One region of the Pseudoalteromonas agarivorans genome, then DNA from elsewhere that is predicted to be linked to it. Evidence: predicted binding sites of a transcription regulator. Region 1 holds the regulator's gene; the other holds the start of a gene.
The links. Region 1 encodes MetJ, which represses methionine synthesis genes. Its sites were predicted from a motif close to TAGACGTCTAGACGTCTA; they were not measured.

Region 1 (16,479 bases):
AAGTACCAATGAGCAGCATCAGTTATTGCCAATATCAGTGTTACTGGGGTTTGCAATTGAAAGGCCTATTTATTTTTTAGCAAAACGTAGCTTTGGCCGAATCCGCCCCTGTGATTGCTTAGTCAGTAATGCGTATATTGTGCCTAGTGACAAATTTAGTTTGCCTTCGGGACACAGTGCAGCAGCATTTTTAGTTGCGGTAATATTGAGTCACTTTTTTGCAGAGTATGCGTGGCTTTGGTTTAGTTGGGCATCGGGGGTGGCGGTTTCTCGCGTAGTATTGGGCGTACATTTTCCGGCAGATATAATAATAGGCGCCGTTATTGGCAGTTCATGCGGTTTATTTGCGCTAGCTTTGGTGGTGCCTGTATGAAGATATTATACGGCATACAAGGCACAGGTAATGGTCACATTACGCGCGCCCGTGTTATGGCAAGTTGCTTTAAAAAGTTAGGTATAGATGTAGATTACGTTTTTTCAGGGCGCCCTGAAAAAGACTACTTTGATATGCAGGACTTTGCTGATTACAAAACGTTTCGGGGGTTATCGTTTAGCACTAAAAACGGCCAAGTAAAAAGCTATCAAACATTAAAAAATGCCCGAGTGTGTAAGTTAGTTAACGATATAAAATCATTTAATGTAAAAAAATACGATTTTGTCTTAAATGACTTTGAGCCTATTTCAGCTTGGGCTGCAAAGCGCGCAGGCGTGCCTGTAGTTGGTATTAGTCACCAAGCGGCTTTTTTATCTAATAGTGTGCCTATGTTTGGCCGTGGTTTATTTAGAAAGTCTCTTATTAAGCACTACGCGCCAGCAAGCACCTATTTAGGCGTACATTGGCAGCCCTTTGCAGATAATATTATACCGCCCTTTATTGCAAACCATAACCATGGCAATCCTGTCGCCGTTATGAATAAAGTGCTGGTGTATTTACCCTTTGAAAACCTCGACAACATTATTGATTATTTAAAGGACTTCCCAGAAAAAGAGTTTTACTGTTACCACCCGCACGCGCAGGATAAATCCCTTGGGCATATTCATTTGCGCACTCCTTCACGAGCGGGGTTTTTAAACGACTTAGCAAATACCAGTGGCGTAATTGGTAATGCAGGCTTTGAGCTGGCAAGTGAGGCCTTAAAGCTTGGGAAAAAATTATTACTTAAACCTCTTGATGGTCAGTTTGAACAAGATGCAAATGCACAAACATTGCGGGCGATGAAAATGGCCCATGTAATGAACTATTTAAACCCGCAAGCGCTGGATGATTGGAATAGTGCCCCGCAAAACAAACAAATTAATTTTCCCAGTGATCCTGCCCCTTTGGTTAAATGGCTACTTAATAAACAGTGGCATGACACTCACTCATTGCATAAAGATTTATGGGGTAATGTTAATCTAAAAGCATGAGTTATATGTATAAAAAGTTAATAAAAAGTTCAATATAAAGCGCCAGAACGTACTACACTATTAGTGCATATTAAATATAGGTGTTTTCAATGAATTTTTTACAAAACTTAACCATTAAAAGGCGTTTGCAACTTAATGCAGTGGTAGTCGGTCTGGCAATGGTCATTTTGTTGTGTGTGATAATTTATGAGTCACGCGTAACACTCAATCTGAATAAAACAATTCAGCTTGCAGAAGAGCTCAACGTACATGCACTAGAGCTTAGAAAGCATGAAAAAAACTTTCTTTTTTACAAGCAGCAGGAAGCACTTACATCATTTGATAAGGATTTTAAACAGCTAAGCACTAAAATCAAAAAGCTGCAGGAGGTAATGCAACAGCAGGGCATTACCACAGCGCAAATTGAGCATTTTCATACGCTTATTACTAACTACAACAACAATTTTTCAGAGGTTGTTAGGTTACAGCAACAGATAGGTTTAAACCCTAAAGATGGGTTATATGGCAAGCTCAGAAATGCAGTGCACGAAGTTGAGGTGCTATTAAAAGAGCAAGATAATTTTGAGCTTTTATCGGCAATGCTACAGCTGCGACGCGCTGAGAAAGATTTTATGCTGCGCTTTGATGCAAAATACTTAACTCGCTTTAACGAACTTATTAGTACGTTTAAACAAAAAATTACCCAAGCTGATTTACAAAGTAGTTATAAGTCGCAAATAAACCCTTTAATAGATACGTATCAAAGCGCTTTTCAAAATCTTGTAAAGGCACAAACGCAATTAGGGCTAGATTTAGACTCAGGTGCACTAGGCGTTATGCGTATTAACGTAGAAAAAAGCGATCAGGTTGTTGGTCAAATTGTTGAGTCAACTAAGCTGGAAGTTGAGAAAAGCGTTGACCAAGCGCAGTTTATCGCCATCGTTGTATTTGTTATTTCGGGGATTATAGTGTTGGCGTTGGTGTACTTTACTAGCCACTCAATTATTGTGCCTATTGAGCGGGTGTATCACACCATAAACGACATACGCCGTAATAACGATTTAAGCGTAATGATAGAGCAAACAGGTAATGATGAAGTTACCATTATGACCTCGGACTTTAATAGTTTAATAGGCGATTTTAAAAACCTCATAAACGAAGTAAATACCGCGCTTAATACGTTAAATGTGGCAACAGAGCACTTATCTGAAAGTACCTCTGCAACAAGTTCAGGCATGCAAGAGCAGTTACACGAAGCGGATATGGTTGCCACTGCGGCTACGCAAATGCAGGCAACGATTCAAGATATTTCTCATAATACCGAAGCTGCCGCTAAAAAAGCAGAGTCAACCAACTTAAGCGCGCAGCAAGGGCGTAATGAAGTAGACTCTACGGTTAAGCACATACGCGATTTATCTTCGTCGTTAGGTAACGCATCAAGTGTGGTATCGCAACTTGAAAAAGACGGTGAAACCATAGGCTCTGTGCTCGATGTGATCAGAGGCATTGCAGAGCAAACCAATTTACTCGCATTGAATGCTGCGATAGAAGCCGCTCGTGCTGGTGAGCAAGGGCGAGGCTTTGCTGTTGTGGCGGATGAAGTACGCTCGCTTGCGCAACGTACACAAGAGTCTACCAGTGAAATTGAAGGCATTATTAATACGCTTCAGCAGCGCACGCAAGAGGTAGTAAGTATTATGCATCAATGTCGCTCGCAAGGTGATGAAAGTGCTTCACAAGCTATTAAAGCGGGTGATTTACTCGGCGCTATTACCGAAGATGTGCAAACCATAATGGAGATGAGCACTCAAATTGCCGTTGCTATTGATGAGCAAAGTCAGGTGGCATCAGAGGTGAACAAAAATGTAGTACGCATTAGAGACATTGCCCAAGATGCCTCAGAGCATGCAGTTAATAATGCGCAAACCAGTGAAGAAGTCTCTGAACAAGCACGCGTATTATTTGCCGCTATTGATAAATTTAAAGTGTAATACAGTGTAGCGTTTAAAAAGCCAATAAGGTTTAGGGAACAAACTTTATTGGTACGCTATCTTTGTTTTGTTCGTGCTCGCCAAGACGCGCTTGGTATTTATCCCACAAGGTTTCGTGCTGCGCTTGTAGTGTTTCAAAGTAGCTCCAGCTAAATAGCCCGCTGTTATGACCATCATCAAAGTCTAATCTCAGTGCGTAATGCCCCACCGGTACAATCTTTTTTATTCCAACATGTTGTTTATTAAGTACCAACTTCATTGGCTCTGCACCATGACCTTGCACTTCGGCCGAGGGAGAGTGAACGCGTAAAAACTCGCAGCTAAATACAGCCATACTGTCATCATCAAAGTAAACATCTAGGTTTTTACTCACGCTATGATAATGCACTTTTGTTACGTGTTTCATTTTATATGTCCCATTAAAAAGCCCCCAATATGGAGGCTTTTAGTATAGTATTTTTGCCTACCTTATAAAATAAAGCGGCTTAAATCTTCATCTTCAACTAATGCGCCTAAATGTTTTTCTACATAAGCGGCATCAATAGTAAGGGTAGAGCCTGCTTGTTCAGACGCATCGTATGAAATTTCTTCCATTAGCTTTTCCATTACCGTATGTAAGCGACGAGCACCAATGTTTTCGGTTTTCTCGTTTACCTGCCAAGCGGCTTTAGCAATGCGCTCTATTGCATCATCGTTAAACTCAACATTTACTTGCTCAGTTTTAAGCAATTCACGTTGCTGCTCAGTAAGTGAAGCATGTGGCTCGGTAAGAATTCGTTTAAAGTCATTAGCACTTAGTGCTTCAAGCTCTACACGAATAGGTAAACGACCTTGTAGCTCAGGGATCATGTCTGATGGTTTAGCCATTTGGAACGCACCTGATGCAATAAATAGCATGTGGTCGGTTTTCACCATACCGTGCTTAGTATTAACGGTTGAGCCTTCAATTAGTGGAAGTAGGTCGCGTTGTACACCTTCACGGCTAACATCTGGGCCTGACGAATCGCCACGCTTACAAATTTTGTCTATTTCATCTATAAACACAATGCCGTTTTGCTCTACTGCAAAAATAGCCTGCTCTTTTAGCTCTTCAGGATTAACTAATTTAGCGGCTTCTTCTTCGGTTAATAACTTAAAGGCTTCTTTAATTTTTAACTTACGCTTAGTACGTTTGTCGCCACCCATGTTTTGGAACATGCTTTGCAGCTGGTTGGTCATATCTTCCATACCAGGAGGCGCCATAATCTCTACATTTGGCTGTGCTTGCGCTAGATCTATTTCTATTTCTTTATCATCAAGCTGACCTTCGCGTAATTTTTTACGGAATGTTTGACGAGTAGATGAGTTGTCATCGCGCTGTGTTTCACCGTATTGATCTTTAGCCGGTGGTAAAAGTGCATCTAAAATACGCTCTTCTGCTGCTTCTTCTGCGCGGTGTTTAAACTTTTTAGTTTGTTGCTCGCGGGTCATTTTAATTGATACATCAACTAAATCGCGAATGATAGTCTCTACTTCTTTACCAACATAACCCACTTCAGTAAATTTAGTCGCCTCTACTTTAATAAAAGGCGCATTAGCGAGTTTAGCTAAACGGCGGGCAATTTCAGTTTTACCGACACCGGTTGGGCCAATCATTAAAATGTTTTTCGGGGTTACTTCGCTGCGTAAGTCATCGTTTAGTTGCATACGGCGCCAGCGATTACGCAGGGCAATAGCCACGGCTTTTTTAGCATTAGCTTGACCAATAATATGCTGATCTAACTCGTGTACAATTTCTCTTGGGGTCATAGCAGACATAATGGGTCCTATTATAATTCTTCGATTGTTTGGAAGTTGTTGGTAAATACACAGATGTTGCCAGCAATGGTCAGGCTTTTTTCTACGATATCGCGAGCGCTTAAATCGGTGTTTTCTAATAGGGCAGTGGCTGCTGATTGAGCAAAGTTACCACCGCTACCAATGGCAATTAAATCGTTTTCTGGCTGCACTACATCACCATTACCGGTGATAATTAGTGAAGCAGTTTCATCTGCAACCGCAAGGAGTGCCTCAAGCTTGCGTAAAGCTCTGTCGCTACGCCAGTCTTTGGCCATTTCTACAGCGGCTTTAGTGAGGTTACCTTGGTGCATTTCTAGTTTGCTTTCAAAGCGTTCGAAAAGGGTAAAGGCATCAGCAGTACCGCCGGCAAAACCAGCAATTACTTTGCCATTATAAAGGCGTCGAACTTTACGGGCGTTGCCCTTCATTACGGTATTACCAAGTGAAACTTGGCCGTCGCCACCAATTACTACTTTATTGTCGCGGCGTACACTTACGATAGTGGTCATGTTATTCCTCATCATCAAGCTGCGGGGGCAGCTTGTAAAAAACGATTATGATGAGGTTATATGGGTGAATGGACTAATTTCAAGTCCAGCCCCAAATTCCGCAGCTAACAACATGCACTCGTTTGAGTTTGTTTTTGTCGCTTTCGGCTTGGCGCTTTGTTTTATAAGGGCCTAAACGCACTTTATACCAAACACCATTAGTACCTGTGGTCTTTTTAATTTCAGAAATTAAGCCCGCAAAGGCAATTTTAGCTTTGAGGGTTTCGGCTTGTGCGTGTGTTCTAAACGACCCACACTGCATAACATAGGGGCCTTTTTGCTCAATTTCTCTTACTTCAACTTGGATCTCGTGCTCTTTAATTTCTTCAATGAACTTAGGAGCGCGAGGTTTAGCTATTTCTACTTTTTCAGCTGTTTTAGGGTGCGCCTGCTGCTCAACAAGCTCAGGGTCGGCGTTATTTTTAATAAACCATAAGCCGTAAGCAAAGCCGCCTACAAGCAAAACAGTAATAACAACTAAAAGTATAGGAAATGGTTTTTTAGCAGGGGCTTGCTTGGTGTTTTTTCTACCCGCTGGTTTTTTATTAATATAATCGTGCTGTGCCATTTGGCTTTAACCTAAATCATGTCTATAGGGTCAACATCAAGGCTCCAGCGCACTTTTTGTGCAAGTTTGCTGGTGCTTAAATAGTCGACCATTTGCGCAAGATACTGATGCAATACTTTGCGGTCTTGCGCTTGAATATGCAATTGAAACCGGTACATACCCGCCACTCTTTCTAGTGGGGCAGGGATTGGACCGAGCAATTGTATACCAGATACACCGTTAACAGGAACCAAATCCGTCAAAAAATCGACAACGAGCTTAATACTGTGCCCTTGTGCTCTAACTATAGCCATATTGGTAATGGGTGGAAGATCGGCATCATCACGCTCACTTAAAGCAAAACGGGCAAAATCTTGGTAGCCATTATTTACTAAGTCTTGCAATAAAGGGTGTTCAGGAAAGTGGGTTTGCAGTAATACTTGGCCTGGCTCACCAGAGCGACCCGCGCGCCCAGCAACTTGAGTTACCAGCTGGGCTAAATGCTCTGTGGCTCTAAAATCGCATGAGTACAAGCCACTATCTACATCTAATATAAGCACTAAGCTAACATCGGCAAAATGATGACCTTTAGCCAACATTTGTGTGCCCACTAAAATACGCGCCCCGCCTTTGTTTATCTCCTCTAAGGCTTTTTCTAAGCTCCCTTTACGGCGGGTTGAATCGCGGTCGATGCGGGTTACGGGTGTATCGGGGAATTCACTCGATAAAAATTCTTCAATTTGTTCGGTGCCTTTACCGTTTGGAAAAATTTGTGTGCTACCGCAATCAGGACACTGGTGAGGTACTGGGTGTTGCTCTCCACAGTGGTGGCAAATCATTTGGCCAATGGCTTTATGAAAAGTTGCGCTGGTGCTGCAGCGATTACACTCACTCAGCCACCCGCATTCGTGACAAATTAGTGTAGGAGAAAAGCCACGACGATTTAAAAACACCATAACTTGCTTACCACGGTTTAAATGTTGGCGCATAGTGGCAAGACTTGCGTGTGCAATACCCGCTTGGTCGGGCTGGCCTTTCATATCGAGCAACATAAACTGATTATCGGTCGCAGTTTGTGCACGCTCTGTAAGGCTTAAAAGTTGGTATTTGTTGTTTATAGCTTTGTGCAGTGTTTCGAGCGCAGGGGTGGCACTGCCTAAAATAAGCGGTATTTTGTGCTGAAATGCCCGATAAGCGGCTAAATCGCGTGCGTGGTAGCGTAAGGTATCTTGCTGTTTAAATGATGAGTCATGCTCTTCATCAACCACTATCATTCCTAACTTTAAAAAAGGTAGAAAAATACTCGAACGGGTACCTATTACTATTGCGCAGCTGCCTTTTTCGCAAAAACGCCATGTTTGCAAGCGTTCGTTATCGGTTAGGGCTGAGTGCCATAGCATAATTGGCGTATCGGGAAAGCGACGACGAAATCGGTTAACAGTTTGTGGCGTTAAGCCTATTTCAGGCACCAATACTAAGGCTTGCTCGCCACGTTTAAGGACTTCTTCTAGGCATTGTAAATACACTTCGGTTTTACCACTGCCTGTTACACCTTCTAATAAAAAGCTCTTAAAGCCAACACTTTGATTTATTGTAGTGCATGCTACGGCTTGCTCTTTATTAAGTACTGGCTTGGTGCCGACTGTGGGCGCAACGCTTTGCCATTGATTATCATGCTCAATGCTTTGGGTTATAAGCTCTTTATCTATTAGGGCATCTATTGTTTTTTTACTAAAGCCGAGCGCTTTTAGCTCGGTTACCGACGACTTACCCGATTGTGCGAGTTGCTTTAGTAAATTTAACTGAGTTTTTGCTTTTAATGATGGAACCTTTGCGCCTTTTTCGGTAAGGCTAACCATGTTAATGCTAGTTTTATCTGGGTTTTCACCTTGGCGAAGTGCACCTGGCAGTGCAATGTGTATGGTTTCGCCGAGCGGATAGCAATAATAGCGTGCAGTAAAGCTAAGCAGTTCTAAATGCTGTGATGATAAAATAGGGGTTTGGTCAATAACCTCAGTAACCGCTTTAATTTTGTTCTCTGGCACGTCGGTATGTGTTTTAAGAGCAAGAACAACCGCTACTTTCTTTTGATTGCCAAAGGGTACTAAAACACGCATCCCTGGCATAATAGGCGCCGAGGGCGAGATGAGTTGTTCATCTATTTTATAATCAAAGGTGCGTGGTAACGGAACTTTAATAGCAACTTCAACAAAACGCATAACAACTCATGTGATAAAGGGTAATAGCTTAATGTACTAAAAATAAGGCTAAAAACCTACATACAAATGGATGCGGTAGCGCTGGTTGGTTACTTTTTTGGCAAAAAGCGTAATTAAAGCTTGTGCGGGGCAAGCTAGTTGGATAAAATCCGCGGCCTATAAATTTGTTTTAACGACGTATGGTGCCAGACTTCGGGTTTGGAGAGCGATGCGGCCTTAACTAGAGGTTCCTATGAAAGAAGGTATTCACCCTAAGTACGAAGCAATTTCTGCAACATGTTCATGCGGAAACAAATTCGAAACTCGTTCTACTCTTTGTAAAGACATTCACCTAGACGTATGTTCTGCGTGTCACCCGTTTTACACTGGTAAGCAAAAGATTTTAGACACTGGCGGCCGTGTTGATCGCTTCAACAAGCGCTTCGGTGCACTTAGCAGCAAGAAGTAATTATTGCTGTTTAGTAAAAAAAGCACCTTCGGGTGCTTTTTTTGTGCCTAAAATTCATCACTTTTACTGAAAAACCACCGATTATTGCCGTACTACGTGTGCATAACTATTTCCTGTTCTTATTCTGAATATGCATAAACCTTTGCAGACAAACTCACAATTCTTCTCTATATTTTTTATACGTTAATTTTTAACCAAGCTGCTAAAAGTGCTTATCGTGGCGATATTTGTTTTTAACGGTGATAAACGCGCCATATTGGTGCATTTTACTCTTTTAATATTCTGCTATTTTACAAAAATATTGGCAGGGCAAAATGAACCTCAAAAAGCACTTTTTGAATGAATTTTTATTTGTTTAATATTGATAACTTTTAGCGAAGTTGCTGATAAATCACTTAAAATTAACGGATATAGCATATAACAGGATAGACCTGATATTGCTTGGAATTTAAAAATAATAAGAGTATCTTAGCCCCATACTCCCTCTCACTTAACTTAAATTGCAGGATACCATCGCGTTATGTCAGATTTTCGTGAACAAGCATTACACTACCACTCTCACCCCGTTCCAGGCAAAATCAGCATTGAGCTAACAAAACCGGCCGAAACGGTGCAAGATTTAGCATTAGCATACAGCCCCGGTGTTGCAGAGCCTGTGCGCGAAATTGCAGCAGACCCAGCCAATGCATATAAATATACCGGTAAAGGTAATATGGTTGCGGTGATCAGTAATGGTACGGCAATTTTAGGTTTGGGTAATTTAGGGCCATTAGCCTCTAAACCTGTTATGGAAGGTAAGGCGCTTTTATTTAAACGTTTTGCTGGCCTAGATTCTATTGATATTGAAGTTAAGCATCGCACCACCGAAGACTTTATAAATACAGTGGCTAATATTGCCGATACGTTTGGTGGTATTAACTTAGAAGATATTAAAGCGCCAGAGTGTTTTGAAATTGAAAAAGCACTTATTGAGCGTTGCAGTATTCCGGTTTTTCATGATGACCAACACGGTACCGCTATTGTAACTGCGGCAGGTATGCTTAACGCTTTAGAAGTGCAGGGCAAATCAATAGAAGATGCCATTATTGTATGTTTAGGTGCAGGCGCTGCAGCGGTTGCTTGTATGGAGCTGTTAATTAAGTGTGGTGCACTGCGCGAACATATTTATATGCTAGACCGCAAAGGGGTTATTCATACTCGCCGCGATGACTTAAACGAATACAAACAGCTTTTTGCTAACAATACAGATAAGCGTACTCTACAAGATGTAATTGCTGATGCTGATGTGTTTGTAGGTGTATCGGGTCCTAACTTACTTGCACCTGAAGATCTAAAACTAATGGCCGATAAGCCAGTGGTGTTTGCATGTTCAAACCCAGATCCTGAAATTGCACCTGAGCTTGCGCACAGTGCACGTAAAGACTTAATTATGGCAACGGGGCGTTCTGATTTCCCTAACCAAGTTAATAATGTTTTATGTTTCCCGTTTATTTTCCGTGGTGCACTTGATGTACGTGCAAGCGCAATTAACGATGAAATGAAAATAGCCGCTGTTGAAGCTATTCGTAGTATTGCTAAAGAGCCAGTGCCTGAGCAAGTATTAAAAGCAGCGGGTGTAGAAAAGCTCGAATTTGGTGCAGACTACATTATTCCTAAACCGATGGACCCGCGTTTATTACCACGTATAGCCAAGGCGGTTGCTATTGCTGCTGTTGAATCGGGCGTGGCACAAATTGACTTACCGGAAAATTATATGGCGTAATCTATAGCGCTTAAACAAAAAAACCTCAGCATGCTGAGGTTTTTTTGTTTAAAAAGACGTTTTATTCTTCGTCTAAAATAGGCACTTCTAAACCCATTTCTTGCATTATTTTTTTAACTTCTTCAGGTACTTTTTCTGCGTTATCTTTACGTAGGTCATCATCATTAGGTAATGGCTGGCCTGTAAAGGCATGCAAAAACGCTTCGCATAGTAACTCGCTGTTTGTTGCATGACGCAGGTTGTTTATTTGACGACGTGTACGCTCATCAGTTAATACTTTTAATACATTTAGCGGGATCGAAACGGTGATCTTTTTAACTTGCTCTGATTTTTTCCCGTGTTCTGCGTATGGGTGAATATACTCACCATTCCATTTAGCCATAAGATGTATCGTTGCCTCAGATTATTAATTTCTCACACGGCGTAAAAAGCGTGTAAATATGCGTGAAATTCTATCGTTTTAAAAAAGATAGTCAAATAATAGATAGCAATCTATCTTAATAAGCTGGCTGTAATAGTAAATACAGCTTTCTTGAAGTTTTACGCGCCTGTTATTTTTAGCCATCTAGAGCTTTAAAAGCTTTGACTTATTATAATGGATAACTTACTCTTTTAGACGTCTAAACATCCAAATTAATCAGGTGACGAATATGAGCGAAAAAAACAAAGCAACCATTGCTGTACGAAATGGGGTTGATGCCGATAAACATCATGGCGCCGTTGTACCGCCAATTTATTTATCGACGACTTATTCGTTTGCCGATTTTGATACTAAGCGCGCATACGACTATGGACGCAGTGGTAATCCTAATCGCGATATTTTAGCTGACACTCTAGCAGAGCTTGAAGGTGGCGCACGCGGAATTATTACTGCTACGGGCATGGCAGCAGTGCACTTAGCCACACAGTTATTAAATAACGATGATACATTGGTTATTCCTCACGATTGTTATGGCGGCAGCTACCGTTTATTTACGTCGTTAGAAAAGCGCGGCTTGCTTAAACTTAAAGTGCTTGATTTAACTAAACCAGAAAGCTTAGAACAAATTTTAACCATTAAACCTAAATTAATTTGGATAGAAACACCAAGCAACCCTGTGCTGCGCCTAACGGATATTAAAGCCGTGACGGATATAGCAAAACAGTGCGGTGCATTAGTGGCCGCCGATAACACCTTTTTATCACCGGCATTACAAAACCCCATTAAGTTTGGCGTAGATATTGTTGTGCACTCAACCACTAAATATATAAACGGCCATTCTGATGTTGTAGGCGGTGCAGTTGTTGCTGCAACACAAGAGCTTGGTGATGAGCTTGCTTGGTGGGCCAATAACATTGGTATTACCGGCGCACCATTTGATAGCTATTTAACGTTACGTGGTTTACGTACTTTAAATGTGCGTTTAAAACAGCACCAAGAAAATGCCCTGGCAATTGCTAAATACCTAGAAAGCTCTGAGTATGTTAGCCAAGTTTACTACCCAGGCCTTGAATCGCATCCTCAACATACGCTTGCTAAAGCCCAACAGCTTGGGTTTGGTGGTATGGTTAGTTTTGATATTAAAGGCGATGTGAATGATGCTGCGGCGTTTTTAACAAGCCTTAAAGAATTTAGCTTAGCAGAATCGTTAGGTGGGGTTGAGAGTTTAATTTGTCATCCTGCGACCATGACTCACGCAGGTATGGAAGCTCAAGCACGTTTAGAGGCGGGTGTGGGCGATACGCTAATTCGTATTTCGGTCGGTATTGAAGATATAGAAGACCTACTGGCTGATTTTGAACGTGTATTTAACTTAGTTAAACCTGGTCAAAATAAAAATGTAGGGCGTGTTGGCAAAGCTGCAGGCAATGCCAATGGTGATGTAAAGCAGCAGGCTGCTCATCCAGCTTTGTGGTGATTGAGTATGGTAAAAAGTGTACATAAATTTGGCGGCTCGAGCTTAAGCTCGGGCGAGCGCTATCAAAGTGTGGCAAAAATAATTATTGGCCACACACAGCCTGGCGATTGCGTGGTTGTATCTGCTGCGGGTAAAACCACCGATACATTGGTATCGCTGTGGCAAAGTTATCAACAACAAGATAAGCAAGCCGTTGCTGATATTTTGCTGCAATTGAGTAATCACCAAACAGCATTAATTGAAGAGTTATTAAAAGCCGATGCTAAACACACGGCTTTAGCTGTGTTAGCGCAAGAGCTAAGTGATGTAGCGGAGCAAGCCAGCAAGCAGCAGTTGCAAGAGGCGGCCTTACTGGCGCATGGTGAGCTGTGGTCTGCGCGATTATTGGCAGCCTATTTAACGCAATTAAACATTCAAGCGTGTGCTCATGATGCTAGAGCGCTGTTTAGTGTAACAAGCGGGGAGCTTTTGCATGCGCAAAACAAACAGCAATGCAGCCAAGTTATTGATGCAAATAAAATTAACGTAGTAACAGGGTTTATCGCAGCAAGTGCTGATGGTAAAACAGTTACGCTTGGGCGCAATGGCAGTGATTACAGCGCCACCTTATTAGCCAATTATTGCGATGCACAAAATGTATGTATTTGGACTGATACGCCAGGGGTATTTAGTGCCGACCCACGTAAAGTTGAAAAGGCGATTAAGTACAACAAGGTGTGCCGTGAACAAGCTAACTTATTAGCTCGATTGGGTAACCCGGTTTTACATGCTAAAACGCTTTCGCCTTTAAAAAACAGTAATATTAAACTGGCTGTACGTAGTAGTTTTGATGTGCAAACTGCCCCTACCGATATTGTAAAACAAGGCAAAGCTAAGCAAAAACGTTTTATTACTACATTACAAAACGTTGATTTACTACTCGTTGAAGGCCTTAACGCGGGAGAAGTGGCGCATGTTAGCCAGCTTATTCAGCACAGCCTTCATCATTTTATACACAACGGCGATACATACTTAGTTGTGCCCGCGGGTGCAACGCATCAAGTAGTGAGTTATTTCGCTGGGCGAGCAAATATAAGCGAGTCTAATTTAAATGGCTGCGCGGTGGTTGCGCCTACGCAAGATGTTTACACATTAAGTACATTAGCGGCTGAGGTTTTAAATCAGCAAAGTATTCACCCTCGTTTTATTCATCAAGATACAGGCTATACATTGCTGTTAACAGATCAGTTAATAGAAAGCGATGTACTTAGTTTATTGCACGAAAAATTAATTAATAAAGGTCAAGAAGTTGCTCTGGTTGTGGCTGGCTTAGGTAATGTAGGCGATGAATTTTTAAGCCAGCTAGATGCTCAATTTAAGCGTTTGTCGGGCGATTATAGTATTAAGCTAGTTGGGTTAATTCGCTCGCAACATATGCTATTTAATGCCTCGGGTATTACACTCGGACAGTGGAAAAAACAATGGCAGCATAATGCCGTTGCTTATGAGCAGGCGGATTTATTAAGTGCATTAAACGAACTTGATTACGAGCACAAAGTTGTTGTTGATATAACGGCAAGCGAGCAATTTAGCCAATTATACACCGACTTTGTAGAGCGAGACTGCCATTTAATAAGTGCTAACAAGTACGCAGGCACTGCTGCATCTAATTGGTATAACGCGCTGCGCCAAAGTATTAGCGAGCGTAACTTGCATTGGCGCTACAACACCAGTGTTGGGGCAGGATTGCCAATTAACTTTGCGTTGGCCGATTTACAAAATAGTGGCGATAAAATTACCCGTATTGAAGGTGTTTTCTCGGGCACACTCTCGTGGCTATGCAGTAAGTACGATGGCAGTGTGGCATTTTCTGACCTTGTTCTTGAAGCGCAAAAAATGGGCTTTACAGAGCCTGATCCTCGCGAGGATTTATCGGGCCGCGATATGCAACGTAAATTGCTGATACTTGCGCGCGAGCTTGGCATTGAATTAGATTTAAATGATATAAGCTTACAAGCATTAATGCCTGATGAGCTAGCCCAAGGTTCATGGGATGACTTTTTAGCGAATAAAGATAAGCTAAATGCCTTTATTAAACACCATGCCGATGCGGCAAATGCGCAAGATGCTGTACTTAGGTATACCGGTTTATTGGCATTAGAGCAGGGTAAAGTATCGGCGAAGGTAGGTATAACTTACGCGCCTAAAGGGGACGCCTTAGCTAACTTAACACCAGGCGATAATATCTTTGTTATTAATAGCCAGTGGTACAACGAAAACGCCTTAGTAATACAAGGCCCTGGGGCAGGCAAAGAAGTGACCGCCGCGGGAGTGCACTCTGATTTATATTGGTTAGTTAAAAACCTAAAATAGCGCAGCAAATATTAATAGTAAAACGGCAGCTTGTGTAAGCTGCCGTTTTTGTTTTTAGAATAGCTCTTCTTCTGTTTTTGTATCTTCTTCAAAAATATCAGTTGGCTGAGACAGCACATATTTTGTAGGCGCAGTGCCTTTTTCAAAATATTCAAAGCGACTGGTGTAGTCGTTTTTATGACTTAACAAACCTGTTTTTAAATCGATACGAATTGAAACTAGCCCTTCAGGAGGCTCTATTGGCGCTTCTGGTGTGCCCTCAAGCGCCACTTTCATAAAATCAACCCAGGCAGGCTGTGCCGTTTTGGCGCCCGATTCAGCGCCAGAGATTTGGCTGCTATCTAGGTTGTTATTATAGGTGGAGCGCCCTAACGAGTTACCTGGGTTGTCAAAACCAACCCATACAGACGTTACTACATTGCGGTTAAAGCCGCTAAACCAAGTATCAACAGAGTCATTGGTTGTGCCTGTTTTACCCGATAGATCGCGTCTATCTAATGCTTGCGCACGCCAGCCTGTCCCGCTCCAGCCTGTTTTATGGGTCCAGCTACCGCCACCCCATACTGCGCTGTGCATTGCTTCAGCAATTAAAAAAGCATTTTGCTTTGAAATAACACGCGGTGCACAACGTGCTTGCGTGGCTGTATCATCTGTTATGTCGGTATCTAGGTTATTGTTGGCAAAGCTATCCATTGCTTGAGAGACGGGTAATAGCTCGTCTTCATCGCAAGCAAGAGCCGGGTTTGCTTTAAATAGTACATTGCCATAGGCATCTTGAATTTCAGATATAAAGTAAGGTTCAATTAAGTGACCGCCATTAGCAAATGCGCTCATGCCGCGAGCAAGCTCTAATGGCGTGATTGATGCACTCCCTAATGCTAACGATTCACTGCGGTTAATATCAGCATCTTTAAAACCAAACTTAAGCAAGTGATCGGCGGTGCGTTGTAACCCTACACCGCGAAGTAAGCGCACAGAAATAACGTTTTTAGATTGTGCAAGTGCACGGCGAATACGTATAGGGCCATTATAAACTGCTGGGCTGTTTTTTGGTCGCCACGCTACACCTAAACTTTTATCCCACTGGTTTATTGGCGCATCGTTTAAAATAGAGGCTAATGTATAGCCATTTTCGAGCGCAGCAGAATAAATAAAGGGTTTAATATTAGAGCCAACTTGGCGTTTAGCTTGTACCGCTCGGTTGTATTGGCTTTGCTCAAAACTGTAACCGCCTACTATAGCTTTAATACGACCATCTTGTGGGTCGAGTGAAACAAGTGCACTGGCAGCTTCTGGTATTTGGCTTAGTAGGTAAGTGTCGTCGTTATTTTTACGCAGCCATATTTGCATGCCAGGGGTAAGAATGTCAGTAGCAGCTTTAGGGGCAAAACTTTGGCGGTAGCGAGTAATGTATTTGCGCGCCCATTTTAAATTATCCCAATCAAGTGTGGTGCGCTGGCCATTTTTTAAAATAACGTCAGCGGTTTTCTCTGCCACATTTAACACCACG
Region 2 (16,479 bases), on a different contig from region 1:
GTGCTTCTTGGTCGCTATAAAACTGTTGTAAATCTCGTTTTTTAACGTACGTACCAATTTCCTCAGATAAAACATCGTTATCTATATCGGTATGAAAAGTCACGCTAGAACATCCAGCCAAAGTAGTGAGTACGGTTATTGCTGCAAAAACACGTAACATAATAATTAGTCCCTTATTTAGTTTGGTACCTAAATTACTAACTAGAACAGGTGTGTGCAACATTTACTCTTAAGTTAATTGTATGAATTTGTAAGTGATTCGACCTCTCTTTAAATTTTTTCTGGTAGTATGGGCAGGTTATAAGCAGTTTAAGCAGTGAACAATCTATGTTAAGTCCTTACTTTCAGCAGCATGCTGATTATGTTTCTATCTCTCGTGAGCAAGGGTGTCGTTTCGCAAAGTGCGTTGCCGATGATTACAACCCACTTCATGATAAAGATGCCAAAAAGTTTTGCGCGCCAGGAGACTTACTTTTTTCTTTAGTGTTAGACCGCTACGGTATAAGTGAGCGAATGGAATTTACCTTTGCCGGTATGGTTGACGAAAACACCAAACTTAACTTCCCAGAAGGGGATGATGAGTTTAATGTAACCAACGGCGACAAAGTAATTTTAAAAGTAAAACGCGAAGGTAAAACCAGCAAATGCCCAACACTTACAAATAGCTTAATAAAAAACTATGTTGAGTTTTCTGGTGCTGCATTTCCGCACGTAATTATTCCGCTAATGGGTAAGCAAGATGTAATGATTAACCCAGCGCGCCCTATGGTTATTTACGAGTCGATGATCATTAACCTTGATAATATTAATATTCAAGCACCAACCCTTGAGTTTGCTGAGCCAAGTTTTGAGTACACGGGTAAGCGCGGCAAAATTACCTTGCGCTTTAATTTACTAGAAAACGGCGAAAAAGTGGGTTTTGGTGAAAAGCACATGGTGGTGTCGGGTATTCGTGAATACTGCCAAGCAACGGTTGATGACTTAATCGCGTTTTATAATGAGCGAAAAGCCACCTTAAAACCGGTTTAAAACGTTATTAAATTATAATACCAATCCGCAATAATACTTAATCATTTTTAGGGGCTAAAAGTGTTGCTGTCTGCGTTAAAAAATTCTCATTTAGAACAACTAAATAGCGAATTTTTTGCCTAGCTATCAACACGTTTATCTGTCCTCAAAATAGATCACTTAATTAAGCGGATTGGTATAAAAAAGGCGCTAAATACATTGTTATTTAGCGCCTTTTTTATTGGTGTAGGAAATACAACTAAGCTCAATACTTTTCTGAGCTGGTTAATTTACGCAGTACCGTAATATGCGTACAATAGCGCTCTTTGTTATTTTAAAGCTAAGCCTATGTCTGCCACATCGTTCTCATCTCTTAAACTCGATTCGTTATTACTAACCGCAATTGAGCAAAATAATTACACCACGCCTACCGCAATTCAGGTTAAAACTATTCCGCACATATTAGCGGGCAGCGATGTAATGGGCAGCGCGCAAACAGGCACAGGTAAAACAGCCGCCTTTGTATTACCACTACTACATAAGCTTTTAAATACACCAAAAAAAGATGAGCCAGGCATAGCCCGAGTGGTTATTTTAACGCCCACGCGTGAGCTTGCTCAGCAAGTGTTCGCAAGCTTTGAAAAATACGCCCAAGGCACAAATATTCAAGGCGCTTTAGCGTATGGCGGTGCAAGTATTGGCCCGCAAATTAAAGCGCTTAAAACGGCGCAAGTGATAGTCGCAACGCCTGGGCGTTTACTTGATCATATTGTTAAAGGCAGTGTGGTGCTTTCAAGTGTTGATTCGTTAGTATTTGATGAAGCCGACCGCATGCTGGATATGGGCTTTATTGATGAAATAAAACGTATTTTGCGCCACATTCCGGGCGATCGCCAAACCTTATTGTTCTCAGCCACATTCGATGACAGCGTGTTTGAACTGAGTAAAAAACTACTTAAAAATCCTGAGCTAATTGAGGTTGATAAACGTAACTCAGCCGCCGTTGAAGTAGAACAAGTTATTTACGCAGTAGATGAAGAGCGAAAGCGCGAGCTTGTATCACACATGATTGGCATGAAAAATTGGCGCCAAGTACTTATATTTACACGCACAAAACAAATGGCCGATAAACTTGCCAAAGAAATGTGTAAAGACGGCTTAAAAACTGAGTCTATCCATGGCGATAAATCTCAAGGTGCACGCGACCGTGCATTACAAAACTTTAAAGAAGGCACAACGCGGGTTTTAGTTGCTACCGATGTAGCTGCCCGCGGTTTAGATATTCCAGCGCTTAAATACGTAATAAACTTTGAGCTACCTTACATAGCAGAAGATTACGTACACCGAATTGGCCGTACGGGGCGCGCTGGCGAGCAAGGCCTTGCCATGTCGCTGGTAAGTATTGACGAGCAGTGGTTACTGGAAGAAATTGAAGTACTACTGGATACCCGCTTAGCACCACAATGGCTAGAAGGTTACGAGCCTGATTTAAACAAGCCCCCTAAAGATAACCGTAAAAACACCAACAAAGCGCGTAAAGATCGCGATAAAAAGCGCATTACCGGGCAAAGAGCACCAAGTAAACGCCGCAGAAAGTAGCCTTAAACATATTTATTTGGCTATACTAAGGCCACTAAATAGCTGAGGTATAGTTATGTTTGAAACAGATCAATGGGCGTTTTCTGGTGTCGATGGCCAAATATCATTACATAAATGGCAAAAAACCATTGATCTTATTACGGGGCTTTTTTCGGCCCCCTCTGGTTATATAGTTCAGGCTACTAGTAAAGGTTATCGTGTAGTTATTAGAGCTAATGAAGGTGGCTCACACTTTGAAACCAACCCTATACTCCCTCCCGAAACTCCCTTATTTTGTAAATATGTAGCCGAAAACAACAACACTTTGTATGTTAGCGATACCCGCAGCAATACGCAGTGGAATACCATGCCCGAGGTTATTGAAGATGGCGTTGAATCCTACCTTGGCTTGCCAATTCACTGGCCTGAAGGTGAAGTATTTGGCACCTTGTGTTTAAAAGATTCAAAAAAAACCAGTTACACCGATGAATATTTTGAGCTAATAGAGCAGCTTCGTGATTTAATTGAAGACGATTTAGCGCTTATTTATAGCTTTGAGCAAATGCGTGAAATAGCCATGCTTGACCCGCTTACCAATATTTATAATCGCCGTGCACTTAGCTTACTTGCCCAACACAAACTTAATTTAGCGCTGCGTTTAGGTTTTGATGTGTGTTGCTTGTTTATTGATATAAATGACTTTAAAAAACTAAACGACACTTATGGCCATGAAATAGGCGACCAAGCGTTAATCCTCTTAGCAAATACCTTAAAAATACACTTAAGAGAGGCTGATATAGTAGGGCGTTTAGGCGGCGATGAATTTGTAGCAGTGATGCAAATTAGTGATAGAAGTAAGCTTAGCCATATTATTGATAAAATAAAAATTGAGTATACAAACGCACTATTAGAAAACAACGTATGCGCGCTGACACTCAGCATAGGCGAAAGTTTTACTAATAAACAAAAGCAACCTTTTGATACGTTATTAAATTTGGCCGATCACCAAATGTATAAAAATAAACAAGCGTACAAATTGGCTAAAAAAGCATAATAAAAGCAATACACTTAAATATAGCAACAAAAAAGCAAGCCATTAGGCTTGCTATAAACAGGGAGAATTAGGCTCTAAGCGATTTGTTTTTCGGCTAGGTTTAATTCCATAATGGCTTTTAATAAACGGTATAAGTTTATTGATGCGTCAATTTCTTCTTTACGGTTTGTTAAGCTTTCAATATTTAAGCCTAGTGGCACATCAAGGTGCGCACAGCTTTTGAGTATTAGGTCGAGGTTTTCTCGGCAAATACGTACAGATTCACTTAAGGTATTGTCTGCATCAAGCATGCGCCATTTAGTGGCCTCTGGCACTGAGATACCCAACCATTGCATAAACTCTAAGGTTTTATCGCCACCGCACGGCGTAAACGTTAAAATAATCCGTTTTGGTGTAATACCTTGTGCTTTACAGGTGCGCGCGTAACTTGTTATTAGCTCTATAGTTGCTTGCGCGTCGTAAACCGCTTGCGATATAAAAAACTGACAACCTTGTGCTGTTTTTTCTATAAGGCGCTCGTGTTCATTTCGCTTACTTGAATGTCGCTCAGCAATGGTAACGCCCCCTAAAAAGAAGTCATCACTTTGCTCTGCCAATGTTTTATAGGCATCGGGCAAGCTTAGTTTTATATCACCTACCGATGAGGGGCTACCCACTAAAACGACATTTTTTAAATCGTAGTCGTTTTTAGTTTCATCCAACCAGCCTTTAAACTCCTCTACACCACGTTGTGCTACACTTTTGTAAGTAATGACATCTGGGGCAGATAAATTACGTAGTAAGTGACTGTATTCACGTGGGTCTACAGTTTGTTTAAACGGAAATGGGCGTGCTTTATCTGTACGGCTACTTTCATCTTGAATGTCGTAAATTATTACGCCGTCGTATTCAATTTCGTGTAAGCGAGCAAGTAGTTTTTCTGCAATGATTTTTAGTTGCGCTTTATCAGTACCAATTTTAGGCGGGGTAGTACCAATAAGATAAACACCTTGATTGGTGTCTTCTATTTTTTCTTGTAGTGATAAAGCCATAATCCTCATTCCAGCTTAGTTCAATGTATGTAATTTAATATAGCAGCCATTTAGACGTCTAGATAGATTTATTTAGTGAAAGTTTTTCAATCAACTTGAGCTTTTTTCATACATAAATGTTTTTAAAATAGGGAATTGACACAGTTGTTTACATTATAAATAGCCGTTGGGCTCTTATATTTAGTGGCTTTGGGACATAATCTAAGCGAGTTAGTATTAAACCTAATAACAAATTTGCTCAATTTAAAAAGGGACAACAATGAAATTTAAATTACTAGCAACAAGCTTAGCGGTATCGCTGGCACTAACAGGCTGCGCAACACAGCAAAGCGAAAACACCCAAACGGCACAACAACAGCAAACAACAAAAGCTGACGAACGTGTATTTTCGCAAGAGTACTTAATCGAAGAGCTTGATAACGGCTTACGCGTAATGGTTGTTAAAACTGATTACCCCGATGTAGTCTCGCTGCAAATTCCGGTATCGGTTGGCTCGCGTAATGAAGTAAAAGCAGGTAAAACCGGTTTTGCTCACTTTTTTGAGCACATGATGTTTAAAGGCTCTAAAAAATTTCCGCAAGACGAATACACTGCCATATTTAAAAATGCAGGGGTCGATAACCGTGCTTATACCACTAACGATTACACAAACTACCATTTAAACTTTTCAAAGCAGCATCTTGATAAAGTACTTGAAATTGAAGCCGATATTTTTCAAAACTTAACCTACACCGAAGAGCAATTTAGAACCGAAGCGCTAACGGTTAAAGGGGAATATTTAAAAAATAACGCCAGCCCAATTCGTAAGTTATTGAGCGCAGTACGCGAAGAAGCGTTTGATACGCACACTTATAAACATACCACCATGGGCTTTTTTGAAGATATAGAAGCCATGCCAGATCAAATGGCGTACGGTAAAGAATTTTTTGATAAGTTTTATAAGCCTGAATATGTATCGCTTGTAATTGTGGGCGATGTAGAGCCAGAAGAAACAATGGCTATGGTTAAAAAGCATTGGGGTGGTTGGGAAAAAGGCGATTACGTTGCCGATATTAAAGCTGAGCCAAAGCAGCAAGCACCTAAATATGTACATGAGAAAAACGAAGGTTTGCCTGGTCATTGGTTGCTTGTATCTTACAAAGGGGCTGCATGGGAGCCTGCTAAAAAAGACAGAGCCGCACTTGATTTAATTTCACAGCTTTATTTTTCTAATAACTCCGATTTATACCAAGAGCTAGTTGTTGATAAACAAATAGCGAGTCAAATGTTTACCTACAATCCAGAGACAAAAGATCCTGGCTTACTGCATGTGTTTGTAAAAGTAGAAAACGAAGATGATTTAGCAAAAGCACGCGATGCTATTAACCGCACTTATGCAAAAGCACGTACCGAACTTGTTGATGAGCAAAAACTAAGTGATTTAAAGTCTAACCTTAAATACAGCTTTATTAACGGCTTAGACTCATCGCAAGCGATTGCATCAACCCTTGCAAGTTATATGCATTTTGAGCGCGACCCAGAGGTTATTAACCAGCTTTATAAATCGGCCGACAACATCACAGCACAAGATATTAAAGCTGTGGCTAATAAGTATTTTGTAGATGACGCGCGTACTACCGTAACTATGTCTGCACTTGATAAAGCGCCAGGGTTTGAGCAAGAAACAAGCTTAAACGCATTAGTCGCTAAGCGTGATAAAGCGCCAGAGGCACCCGTATTTAAAGTGCTTGATAAAACGAATAGCTCGCCGCTGATTGATGTAAACTTTTTATTCAATACAGGGGCTGCTGCAGACCCGCAAGGTAAAAAAGGGGTTGCTGCGCTCACAGCCGCTATGCTTGCTCAAGGTGGCTCGCAAAGTACGAGTTACAAAGACATACAAAAAGCGCTTTATCCGCTTGCTGGCAGCTTTGGTTATCAAATAGATAAAGAAATGCTGTCATTCCAAGGGCGTATTCATAAAGATAACGCTGATACATGGTATGCGCTTGTAAGCGATCAGTTACTTAACCCAGGTTTTAGAGATGATGACTTTAAGCGCCTTAAAAAAGAAATGATCGACGGTATTAAGTCGGGATTAAAAGCCTCTAACGATGAAGAGCTAGGTAAAGAAGTGCTTTACAGCGCACTTTACAAAGGCCACCCATACGAAAGCTACAATTACGGGGATATTTCGGATTTAGAAGCACTAACGCTTGATGATGTAAAAGCATTTTACAACACAGAGCTTACCCAATCTAAACTAACACTGGGTTTAATTGGCGCTGTGCCAAAAGCGCTTAAAACCGAAATCATGAGCGATTTAGCAACCTTACCTAAAGGCGAGCAAAGCCGTTTAAGTATTCCTGATGCGCCAGAGCTTAAAGGTCACCATGCCACGATTGTAGAAAAGTCGGCGCAATCTACTGCGGTATCGTTTGGTTTCCCAATTGATACTATTCGTAGTAGTGAAGATTGGACAGCCCTTTGGCTGGTGCGTTCGTACTTTGGTGAGCACCGTAGTTCTAACTCATACTTGTATGAGCGAATTCGTCAAACACGTGGTATGAACTACGGCGATTACGCCTACATTGAGTACTTCCCACGTGGCATGTTTCAAACTAAGCCTGATGCAAACTTAGGACGCTCTGAGCAAATATTCCAAATTTGGTTACGCCCGCTGCGCTCTAATAACGATGCACACTTTGCAACACGTACCGCTTTGTTTGAGCTGGATAAGCTTATTAAAAATGGCTTAACCGAAAAAGACTTTGAAGCAACACGTAACTTTTTAATTAACTACGTACCGCAGCTTGTCGCAAGTCAAAACCGCCAATTAGGTTATGCACTTGATAGTGAATTTTATAACACAGAGTCGTTTGTAAAATACGTGACAAGTAAACTTGAAAAGCTAACGCTTGCTGATGTTAATCGCGTGATTAAAGATAATCTGCAAACAGATAACGTACAGTACGTGTTTATTACCGGTGACGGCGAAGACATGAAAAAACGTTTAGTGTCAGAGCAAACATCGCCAATGGTTTACAACACAGAAAAACCAGCAGCGCTTGTTGCTGAGGATAAAGTCATTGCCGATTATAAATTAGCTATTCCAGCTAAGAACATTGAAGTAATGGCTGTTGAAAAAGTGTTTCAGTAATTAATCTCTTTTTCTAACATATAAAAAATGCCCCAGTGCTTATAGCTTGGGGCATTTTTATTTAATTAGTGCTATTAAAACGTAATATTAGTTAGTCGCTAAAAGCACTGAGCCTGCGCCTAGAGCAAAGCTTATTAAGGAGCTAATAACCACTCCCGCTAAAAAGCTTTTAGTTGGCGTACTTTTAACGTCATTATTTATAGGCTCATCAAGTTTAATTAGCTCGCCTTGGCGTACTTCAAGTACCGCGCAAAGCGCCATAGTGGTTTCTTTAGAAGCGGCGCCTTCTTTTTCTACCCGTTGAATGGTCCGCAAACTTACATCGCAGGCATCTGCGAGTTGTTGCTGCGTCCAATCTAACTTACTTCTAAGCGATTTAACTGTTGTAGGATTTAATTGCACGTTAAAGCTTCCCTACAAATAGCTCAACAATAGTTGCCGTTGTATAGCCAAACACCGCCCCACCTAATGTACAGCCAGCAAGAAAAAATGCTGCCTTTTTAGGATCGTCTGAAAGACTACTTTGAACTTGTTTGGCTATCACACTGCTATTTTTATAAAGAGTGCACTCCAGACGTCCTGTAAGTATATTAAGCATGTCAAATTTTACTTGGTACTGTGAGCCCTCAAAAGCAAAAGAGTGTGTGCTTGCACAGTAGATATTTCGTTTTTTACTGAATAGGTCATCGTTTACAAATACTTCTTCTTTACCAGTGAAGTAGCTTCCAAAACAGGCTATTTGATTGTCACCATCTTGAAAGTAAAATTTATAACCAAGCTTTTTTGTATTCAATATATCGTTTTTCATCACCGTTATCCTTGTTGAGTTGATGATGCTAATTTAGCGTTTGTTTTTATTTTTTACGCCGTCAGTAGTATGCCAGTAGCTAGTTTGGCATATGACAGTAACCCTGTCATGCTGCTTTAGTATCTGATTTTTAATGTAAAAGTAAAATTTTTATATTTTTTATAGACTATTTAGCTGTCATACGGAGTATTACTTCACATTAATAAATTATGCAAATAGCGTGAAGTAAAGTAACAATATTGTGTTAGAGAATTGTTATTGATTATACTGATTAACAACAAAGCTAAAATGGAAAGCTCGTGATTGACGATAAAGCGTTTTTTAAGTTGGTACTAGATACCACGCCCGACCAAGTAGTGGTTATTAATTCTAACGGCGACATAGTTTATATAAACCGAAGCTGGCAAAACTTTGGTGAGCAAAACGACTGTGTTTGCTGTGATATGTGGGAGCAGCAAAATTACTTAGCAGAGTGTGAAAAAGCTGCTAAAAAAGGAGATAGCTTTGGTTTAAAGGCATTTAACGGCATTAAATCAGTTATTTCGGGGGCTAATGACGACTTCTATTTAGAATATCCATGCCATAGTGAAGATGAAAAACGTTGGTTTATGATGCGAGTAGTGTCGTTTAGCCATACAGATAAAGCGTATTACGCTATTAGCCATCAAAATATTACCGAGCGTAAACTGGCTGAAGAGCAAGTACAAAAACTTGCCGCTATTGATGGCTTAACTGATATTGCTAACCGAGGCTTTTTTGATACCTTTTTAGAGCAAGAATGGAATCGTTGTCAGCGTTTAGGTATGCCGCTTTCGTTGGCTATTATTGATATAGATGATTTTAAATTACTCAATGATACTTACGGCCACCAACAAGGCGATACATGCTTAAAAAGGGTGGCTAAAGTACTCAATGAATTTACTAAACGCCCAGGTGATTTATGTGCCCGTTTTGGTGGTGAAGAGTTTGTATTAGTGTATGGAAATACAAACTCAGATCAGGCCTTGTTAGTATTGAACGATATTTTAGAAAAATTAAAACAGTTAAACATTGAAAATAAACACTCATTACCCAGCCAAACCCTTACAGTGAGTGTAGGCCTCACTACTATTACACCCAGTAGTGACTTTACCTGTGCGTATTTAATCAAAGAAGCAGACGATTTACTTTATAAAGCAAAAGATAAAGGAAAAGATGCTTTGTGTGTGAGTGATTTAGCACTCATATAATTTTTTTACTCTTAGTTATACCTAATAACCAGAACAAATAACTAAGGCGTTAACACCTTAGGCTTTAAATCCGTTAAACTTAGGAAAAGGCTCTTTTTATATCAATTTAAGGCAGTGTAGTATTATGCGTCATGAAATTTGGCAACAGCTTCGTAGTGAAGCTAATGAAGTTGTAACTCGCGAACCCCTTTTAGCAAGTCATGTGTATTCATGCATTTTAAATCATGAGTGTTTAGGTTCGGCGTTAAGCTTTATTGTTGCTAATAAGTTGGCGGATGCTGTTGTATCGGCTTTTACAATACGTGAGTTATTCGACCAAGCGTTTGTAAAGTGCGACCGTATGCTTACTTATGTGGCCGAAGATATTAAAGCCGTTAAAGACAGAGACCCAGCAGCCGAAACCTACCTTACGGTTATTTTAAACTTAAAAGGGTTTCATGCTATTCAAGCGCATCGTTTAGCTAACTGCTTGTGGCAGCAAAACCGTAAAGAGCTTGCTCGTTTTATTCAAAGCCGAACCTCAGAAGTGTTTGGGGTTGATATTCACCCTGCGTGTCAGGTTGGTAAAGGGATAATGTTTGACCACGCCACCGGTATTGTTATTGGTGAAACGGCGGTAATTGAAGATAACGTATCAATACTGCAATCGGTCACGCTTGGTGGTACGGGTAACGAGCAGGGCGACCGTCATCCTAAAATTAGAGCCGGTGTGCTTATTGGTGCAGGCGCTAAAGTGCTGGGTAATATTGAAGTAGGCGAGGGCGCACGTATTGGCGCAGGTTCAGTTGTTTTAACCGCAGTACCGCCACATACCACCGCTGTAGGCGTACCGGCTAAAATTATTGGCAGACCGGATTGTCCGTGTCCGGCGCAAAGTATGAACCAAAACTTTTTAACCACACCAGAGCCTGAAAACGAATCACACACCAGCGCCATGCTGTAATAGCAGCCTGTATAAATAAAAATAATTTTAAAAGGAATTAAAATGAACAAAAATAGCTTATTAACACTAGGGATAGGATTTATTGCGGGTGTAGGTTTAACGTGGAGCTACTTTAATTTATCTTCAAGTGACGCAAACCCCGCAAAGTTACAACATGCTGATACAAAGCAGCAGGCACCTTTTGTTCAGCCAGTTAAAAGCAGTGAAGCAACAGCAAAGCGTGTTGTACCCGCTGCCCCTGAACAAAGCGCTCGTATAGAGCAAAAAGATAATCCCCCTAAACCAGATCAACAACCGCTAGATGAGCTTCCTTTAGAAGAGCAAGTATCGCACCTTAAACAGCAATTAGCAGCGCAAAAAGCCTTGATGAAAAACGCGGCGCAGCAGCTGCGTGACCCCTCTGATGCGCAAGCCGTTTTGCAAGCGCAATTTGATGAGCAAATACGTAATGAAGAGTGGGCTTATCAAACAGAAATAGCTTTACAAGATTTTTTACTTACCTCTGATCTAAGCTCTATCCCAGAGATTGTTAGTGCAGCGTGTAAAACCACCGTATGTAAATTTGAACTTGCTGCACCTACTGATAACGACTCGTTTGATCATACCCAATGGCGAGAGCTAAACGATAAGTTAATGAAGCAAGAGTTTTGGTTGCAATTTAAAAGAACAACCTCAACGTCAAGCGACACCGAACTAACCTTACTAATGGCCACAGAACTTTAACTGAAAGAGCTTTACAACACCGTTGATTTTATAGCGCCATCGGCCAGCTCTGTAATTAGCACGTCACCCGTTTTAATGTGATCTACCGATTTAACCACTTTGCCTTGTTGGGTTTTGGTTATGCTGTAACCGCGCGCTAAAACATTAAGTGGGCTTACCGAGTCGAGCCTACTCGCTTGCAGCGCTAAGCTATTTTGCGCGTGTTGCAACTTGTGCTGCATTGCTTGCTCAAGCCGAGTTTGTATCTGCATAAGCTGATGGCTGGCCTGTGATAGCTTTTTATCAGGCGATTGACGCATTAAACGCGGGGTTAAATTATTAAGCGTGCGCTCTTGTTGGTAAAGGCGATTGCGCATGCCTTGTTGTAAGGCAATAGTTAACTCATCTAATCGCTGCGCTTTTTGATTAAGTTGATTGCGCGGATGACACAAGTTAAGCCGATGCTGTAACTGTGTTGCTAGTGCGCGCTTATCGGCCATATCGTGTTTAAAGGCATTATTTAACCGGTTAATGAGCTCAATAACCTTACTATGTAGCTCTTGCGTGTTAGGGCTGACAAGCTCAGCGGCTGCTGAAGGCGTTGCTGCGCGTACATCGGCTACGTAGTCACTGATGGTTGTGTCTATTTCGTGGCCTACCGCACTGACTATGGGTAATTCACTTTGATAAATAGCACGCGCAAGCTGCTCATGGTTAAAGCACCATAAATCTTCTAACGAGCCACCGCCTCGCCCTACAATAAGTACGTCGACCTCATTGCGTGCATTGGCTAACTGTATTTGGTTAATTAAGTGCACATGGGCTTCTTTGCCTTGCACCATGGCTGGGTAAATAATGACTTCTAATTGCGGTGCGCGGCGTTTAAGTACGGTTAATATATCTTTTATAGCAGCGCCCGTTGCTGAGGTTATTACACCTACACGGTTTATATTTTGCGGCAGTGGTTTTTTATAGGCCGAACTAAACAACCCCTCAGCGGCTAGGCGCATTTTTAATGCATCAAACTCTTGTTTAAGCTGGCCTTCACCGGCAGGTTCCATATGCTCAACAATAAGCTGATAATCACCGCGTGGTTCGTAAAGTGAAACACGGGCTCTTACTGTTACTTGTGCGCCGTTTTCGGGGCGGTAACTTTGAGAGCGGTTATTGCCGCGCCACATAGCCGCTTTAATTTGTGCTTTTTCATCTTTTAACGAGAAGTACCAGTGCCCAGAAGCAGGGGTAATAAAGTTAGAAATTTCGCCTGTTAAAATTAGCGATGCAAAGCCCTGCTCAAGAACTGTACGAATCTCTCTGTTAAGGCGCGATACGGTGTAAACCGTTTGCGAAGGCTTCGAAAACATAAAAAACAACCTAAAACTATTATGAGGCAAGTTATAAGGCAAGTTTATCATAAATATTTGCGAAATATTATTTACGAATGCCCACAACGCTGTTAAAATTTGGCCGCAATTCCTTATCTTAGATCCACATGTGAGAAGTTGCCAAAATGCTTAGAATCGCTAAAGAAGCTCTTACCTTTGATGACGTACTTTTAGTACCTGGTCATTCTACTGTTTTGCCACACATGGCAAATATTTCAACTCGCTTAACGCGTGGTATCAAACTTAACTTGCCGCTTATTTCAGCATCTATGGATACTGTTACAGAAGCTCGTTTAGCTATTGCCCTCGCGCAGGAAGGTGGTCTTGGTTTTATCCATAAAAACATGACCATTGAAGAACAAGCGAGAAACGTACGTAAAGTTAAAACCTACGAAGCAGGTATTGTGTCATTCCCTGTTACTGTGTCTGCCGATTTAACCATTGCAGATGCGACGCTTCTTTCGCAAGAAAAAGGGTTCTCGGGATTCCCGGTTACTGATAGCGAAAATAACCTACTAGGTATTGTTACTGGTCGTGACATGCGTTTTGAAACGAAGCTTGAACAGCCTGTTTCTAGCGTTATGACTAAAAAAGACAAACTGGTAACGGTTCAAGAAGGCGCATCGCGCGAAGAAATTTTAGGTTTAATGCACGAACACCGCATTGAAAAAATCTTAGTGGTTGATGATGCGTTTAAACTAAAAGGCATGATCACCGTAAAAGATTACCAAAAAGCGCAAGACAAACCACATGCATGTAAAGACGAGTTAGGTCGTTTACGTGTAGGTGCTGCAGTTGGTGTTGGCGCAGGTACTGATGAGCGAATTGCTGCATTAGTAGAGGCGGGTGTTGATGTTTTACTTATCGATACTTCACACGGCCACTCACAAGGCGTTATTGACCGTGTTTCTCAAACTCGTGAAACTTACCCAGATTTACAAATTATTGCCGGTAACGTGGCTACAGCCGAAGGCGCAATTGCCCTTGCTGATGCAGGTGTGGATGCGGTTAAAGTAGGTATTGGCCCAGGTTCCATTTGTACTACGCGTATTGTTACAGGTTGTGGTGTGCCACAAATTACGGCTATTTCTGATGCGGTAGATGGCTTACAAGGGCGTGACATTCCAGTTATTGCTGATGGCGGTATTCGTTTTTCTGGCGATATTGTTAAAGCATTGGTTGCGGGTGCATCGTGTGTAATGGTGGGCTCAATGCTTGCTGGTACAGAAGAAGCGCCAGGCGAAGTTGAACTTTACCAAGGCCGTTACTACAAATCTTACCGTGGTATGGGCTCATTAGGTGCGATGGATCAAAAAGAAGGTTCGTCGGATCGTTACTTCCAAAAATCTAACCAAGCTGACAAATTAGTACCTGAAGGTATTGAAGGTCGCGTCGCTTATAAAGGCCCAATTGCAACGATTATTCATCAGCAAGTGGGTGGCCTTCGTAGCGCAATGGGATTAACGGGTTGTGCCACCATTGAAGAGCTAAATACTAAACCGCAGTTTGTACGTGTTACATCTGCAGGTATGGGTGAGTCGCACGTTCACGATGTGCAAATTACCAAAGAAGCGCCTAACTACCGCTTAGGTTAAACAACACGTTTAAATTACGGGGCTGGAATTACCAGCCCTCTTTTATAGCCACTAAGCAAATTAGTGGAATCTAGCATCTACTTTACGAGATCCTTCATGAGCAAAGATATTCACGATTCACGAATTCTAATTTTAGATTTTGGTTCGCAATACACTCAATTAATCGCGCGTCGTATCCGCGAAATTGGCGTTTACTGTGAGCTGTGGGCATGGGATGTGACCGAAGAGCAAATTCGCGAATTTAATCCACAAGGTATTATTTTATCTGGTGGCCCTGAGTCAACCACACTAGAGAACAGCCCGCGTGCACCTGAATACGTGTTTAACGCTGGCGTGCCAGTGCTGGGTATTTGTTACGGCATGCAAACCATGGCAGCTCAACTTGGCGGCAGTGTACACAGCTCAGATAAAAAAGAGTTTGGTTATGCACAAGTAGAAAAAGTGGGTAACTGTGCATTATTCGATGCAATTGAAGATCATATTACCGATGGCGGCAATGGCGTTTTAGACGTGTGGATGAGCCACGGCGACAAAGTAATGGAAGTGCCGGCAAGCTTTAGCACCACAGCTAAAACACCAACGTGTCCGCATGCTGCTATGTCTAACGAAGAAAAACGTTTTTACGGTGTACAATTTCACCCAGAAGTAACGCACACTCATCAAGGGCAACGTTTATTAGAGCGTTTTGCAACTGATATTTGTGGATGTGAAAAGCTATGGACACCTGCCAAAATTATTGATGATGCTATTGAGCGCATTAAAGAAACCGTTGGCGATGATGAAGTTATTTTAGGCTTATCAGGAGGTGTTGATTCATCTGTTGTAGCAATGCTGATTCACCGTGCAATTGGCGAAAACCTAACATGTGTATTTGTTGATAATGGCTTACTTCGCTTAAACGAAGGTCAGCAAGTTATGGACATGTTTGGCAATAAATTTGGCTTAAACATTGTTAAAGTAGATGCTGAGGAGCAATTTTTAGCTGACCTTGCGGGCAAATCAGATCCAGAAGAAAAACGTAAAGCCATTGGCCATACGTTTATTAATGTATTTGATGAGCAAGCTAAAAAGCTTAAAAATGCGAAGTGGTTAGGTCAAGGGACTATTTACCCAGACGTAATAGAATCAGCCGCTTCAGCGACAGGTAAAGCACACGTAATTAAATCTCACCACAACGTGGGCGGCTTACCAGATGACATGAAAATGGGCTTAGTTGAGCCATTACGTGAATTATTTAAAGATGAAGTACGTAAAATTGGCTTAGAGCTTGGTTTACCGTACGACATGCTTTACCGCCACCCATTCCCAGGGCCTGGTTTAGGTGTACGTGTACTTGGCGAAATTAAAAAAGAGTACTGTGATTTACTACGCCGTGCTGATGCTATCTTTATTGAAGAGCTACACAAAGCTGAGCTTTATCATAAAGTAAGCCAAGCGTTTACTGTATTCTTACCTGTTAAGTCGGTAGGGGTTATGGGCGATGCTCGTAAATATGATTGGGTTGTATCACTGCGTTGTGTTGAAACTATCGACTTTATGACGGCGCGTTGGTCACATTTACCGTATGAGTTTTTAGGTGTGGTTTCTAACCGTATCATTAACGAAATTGACGGTATCTCACGTGTTGTTTACGATATTTCTGGTAAACCACCGGCCACTATTGAGTGGGAATAACACCCGTTTTTACTAATGGTTAATGCCTTTTAGATAGCAAACATAGTTTTGTTATCTAAATAATAAAAAGTCCGCTTACACGGACTTTTTTTATGCCTAAAAACCGTTAGTTCTTGCCCACTAAACTCATTAAGTGAAGTGGGCTAAGTGGGTTTATTTTGCAGGGATTGGTGTAGGTTGATCGGTTTCTGTAAGTAGCCCTTTAACTAGGCTAATACAGCCTAAAATTAAAATAATAGTAAAGGGCAGGGCGGCAATAATAGTAATGTATTGCAATGCTTGAATTGAATCGGTGCCACCAATCCACAGCATTAACATAGCAATAATACTGGC

Region 2: NQT65_RS10860 (methylenetetrahydrofolate reductase) is a predicted target of MetJ. The motif match lies at 4,715-4,732, and genes of this name have one in related genera.

The regions. Positions count from the first base shown of each region.
Region 1 is NZ_JANIGJ010000011.1:62,701-79,179, reverse strand. It holds gene NQT65_RS17170 (phosphatase PAP2 family protein) at 1-373, shown strand, start outside; gene NQT65_RS17165 (MJ1255/VC2487 family glycosyltransferase) at 370-1,407, shown strand; gene NQT65_RS17160 (methyl-accepting chemotaxis protein) at 1,497-3,377, shown strand; gene NQT65_RS17155 (gamma-butyrobetaine hydroxylase family protein) at 3,409-3,783, opposite strand; gene hslU (ATP-dependent protease ATPase subunit HslU) at 3,846-5,174, opposite strand; gene hslV (ATP-dependent protease subunit HslV) at 5,186-5,704, opposite strand; gene NQT65_RS17140 (SPOR domain-containing protein) at 5,784-6,311, opposite strand; gene priA (primosomal protein N') at 6,323-8,509, opposite strand; gene rpmE (50S ribosomal protein L31) at 8,742-8,957, shown strand; gene NQT65_RS17125 (malic enzyme-like NAD(P)-binding protein) at 9,478-10,719, shown strand; gene metJ (met regulon transcriptional regulator MetJ) at 10,781-11,101, opposite strand; gene metB (cystathionine gamma-synthase) at 11,370-12,617, shown strand; gene metL (bifunctional aspartate kinase/homoserine dehydrogenase II) at 12,624-14,969, shown strand; gene NQT65_RS17105 (penicillin-binding protein 1A) at 15,024-16,479, opposite strand, start outside.
Region 2 is NZ_JANIGJ010000005.1:148,357-164,835, forward strand. It holds gene NQT65_RS10840 (hypothetical protein) at 1-160, opposite strand, end outside; gene NQT65_RS10845 (DUF3581 domain-containing protein) at 328-1,029, shown strand; gene NQT65_RS10850 (DEAD/DEAH box helicase) at 1,357-2,607, shown strand; gene NQT65_RS10855 (sensor domain-containing diguanylate cyclase) at 2,663-3,640, shown strand; gene NQT65_RS10860 (methylenetetrahydrofolate reductase) at 3,715-4,671, opposite strand; gene NQT65_RS10865 (M16 family metallopeptidase) at 4,931-7,810, shown strand; gene NQT65_RS10870 (helix-turn-helix transcriptional regulator) at 7,898-8,212, opposite strand; gene NQT65_RS10875 (hypothetical protein) at 8,214-8,618, opposite strand; gene NQT65_RS10880 (diguanylate cyclase) at 8,918-9,847, shown strand; gene cysE (serine O-acetyltransferase) at 9,972-10,790, shown strand; gene NQT65_RS10890 (hypothetical protein) at 10,833-11,513, shown strand; gene xseA (exodeoxyribonuclease VII large subunit) at 11,525-12,856, opposite strand; gene guaB (IMP dehydrogenase) at 13,003-14,472, shown strand; gene guaA (glutamine-hydrolyzing GMP synthase) at 14,569-16,146, shown strand; gene NQT65_RS10910 (BCCT family transporter) at 16,300-16,479, opposite strand, start outside.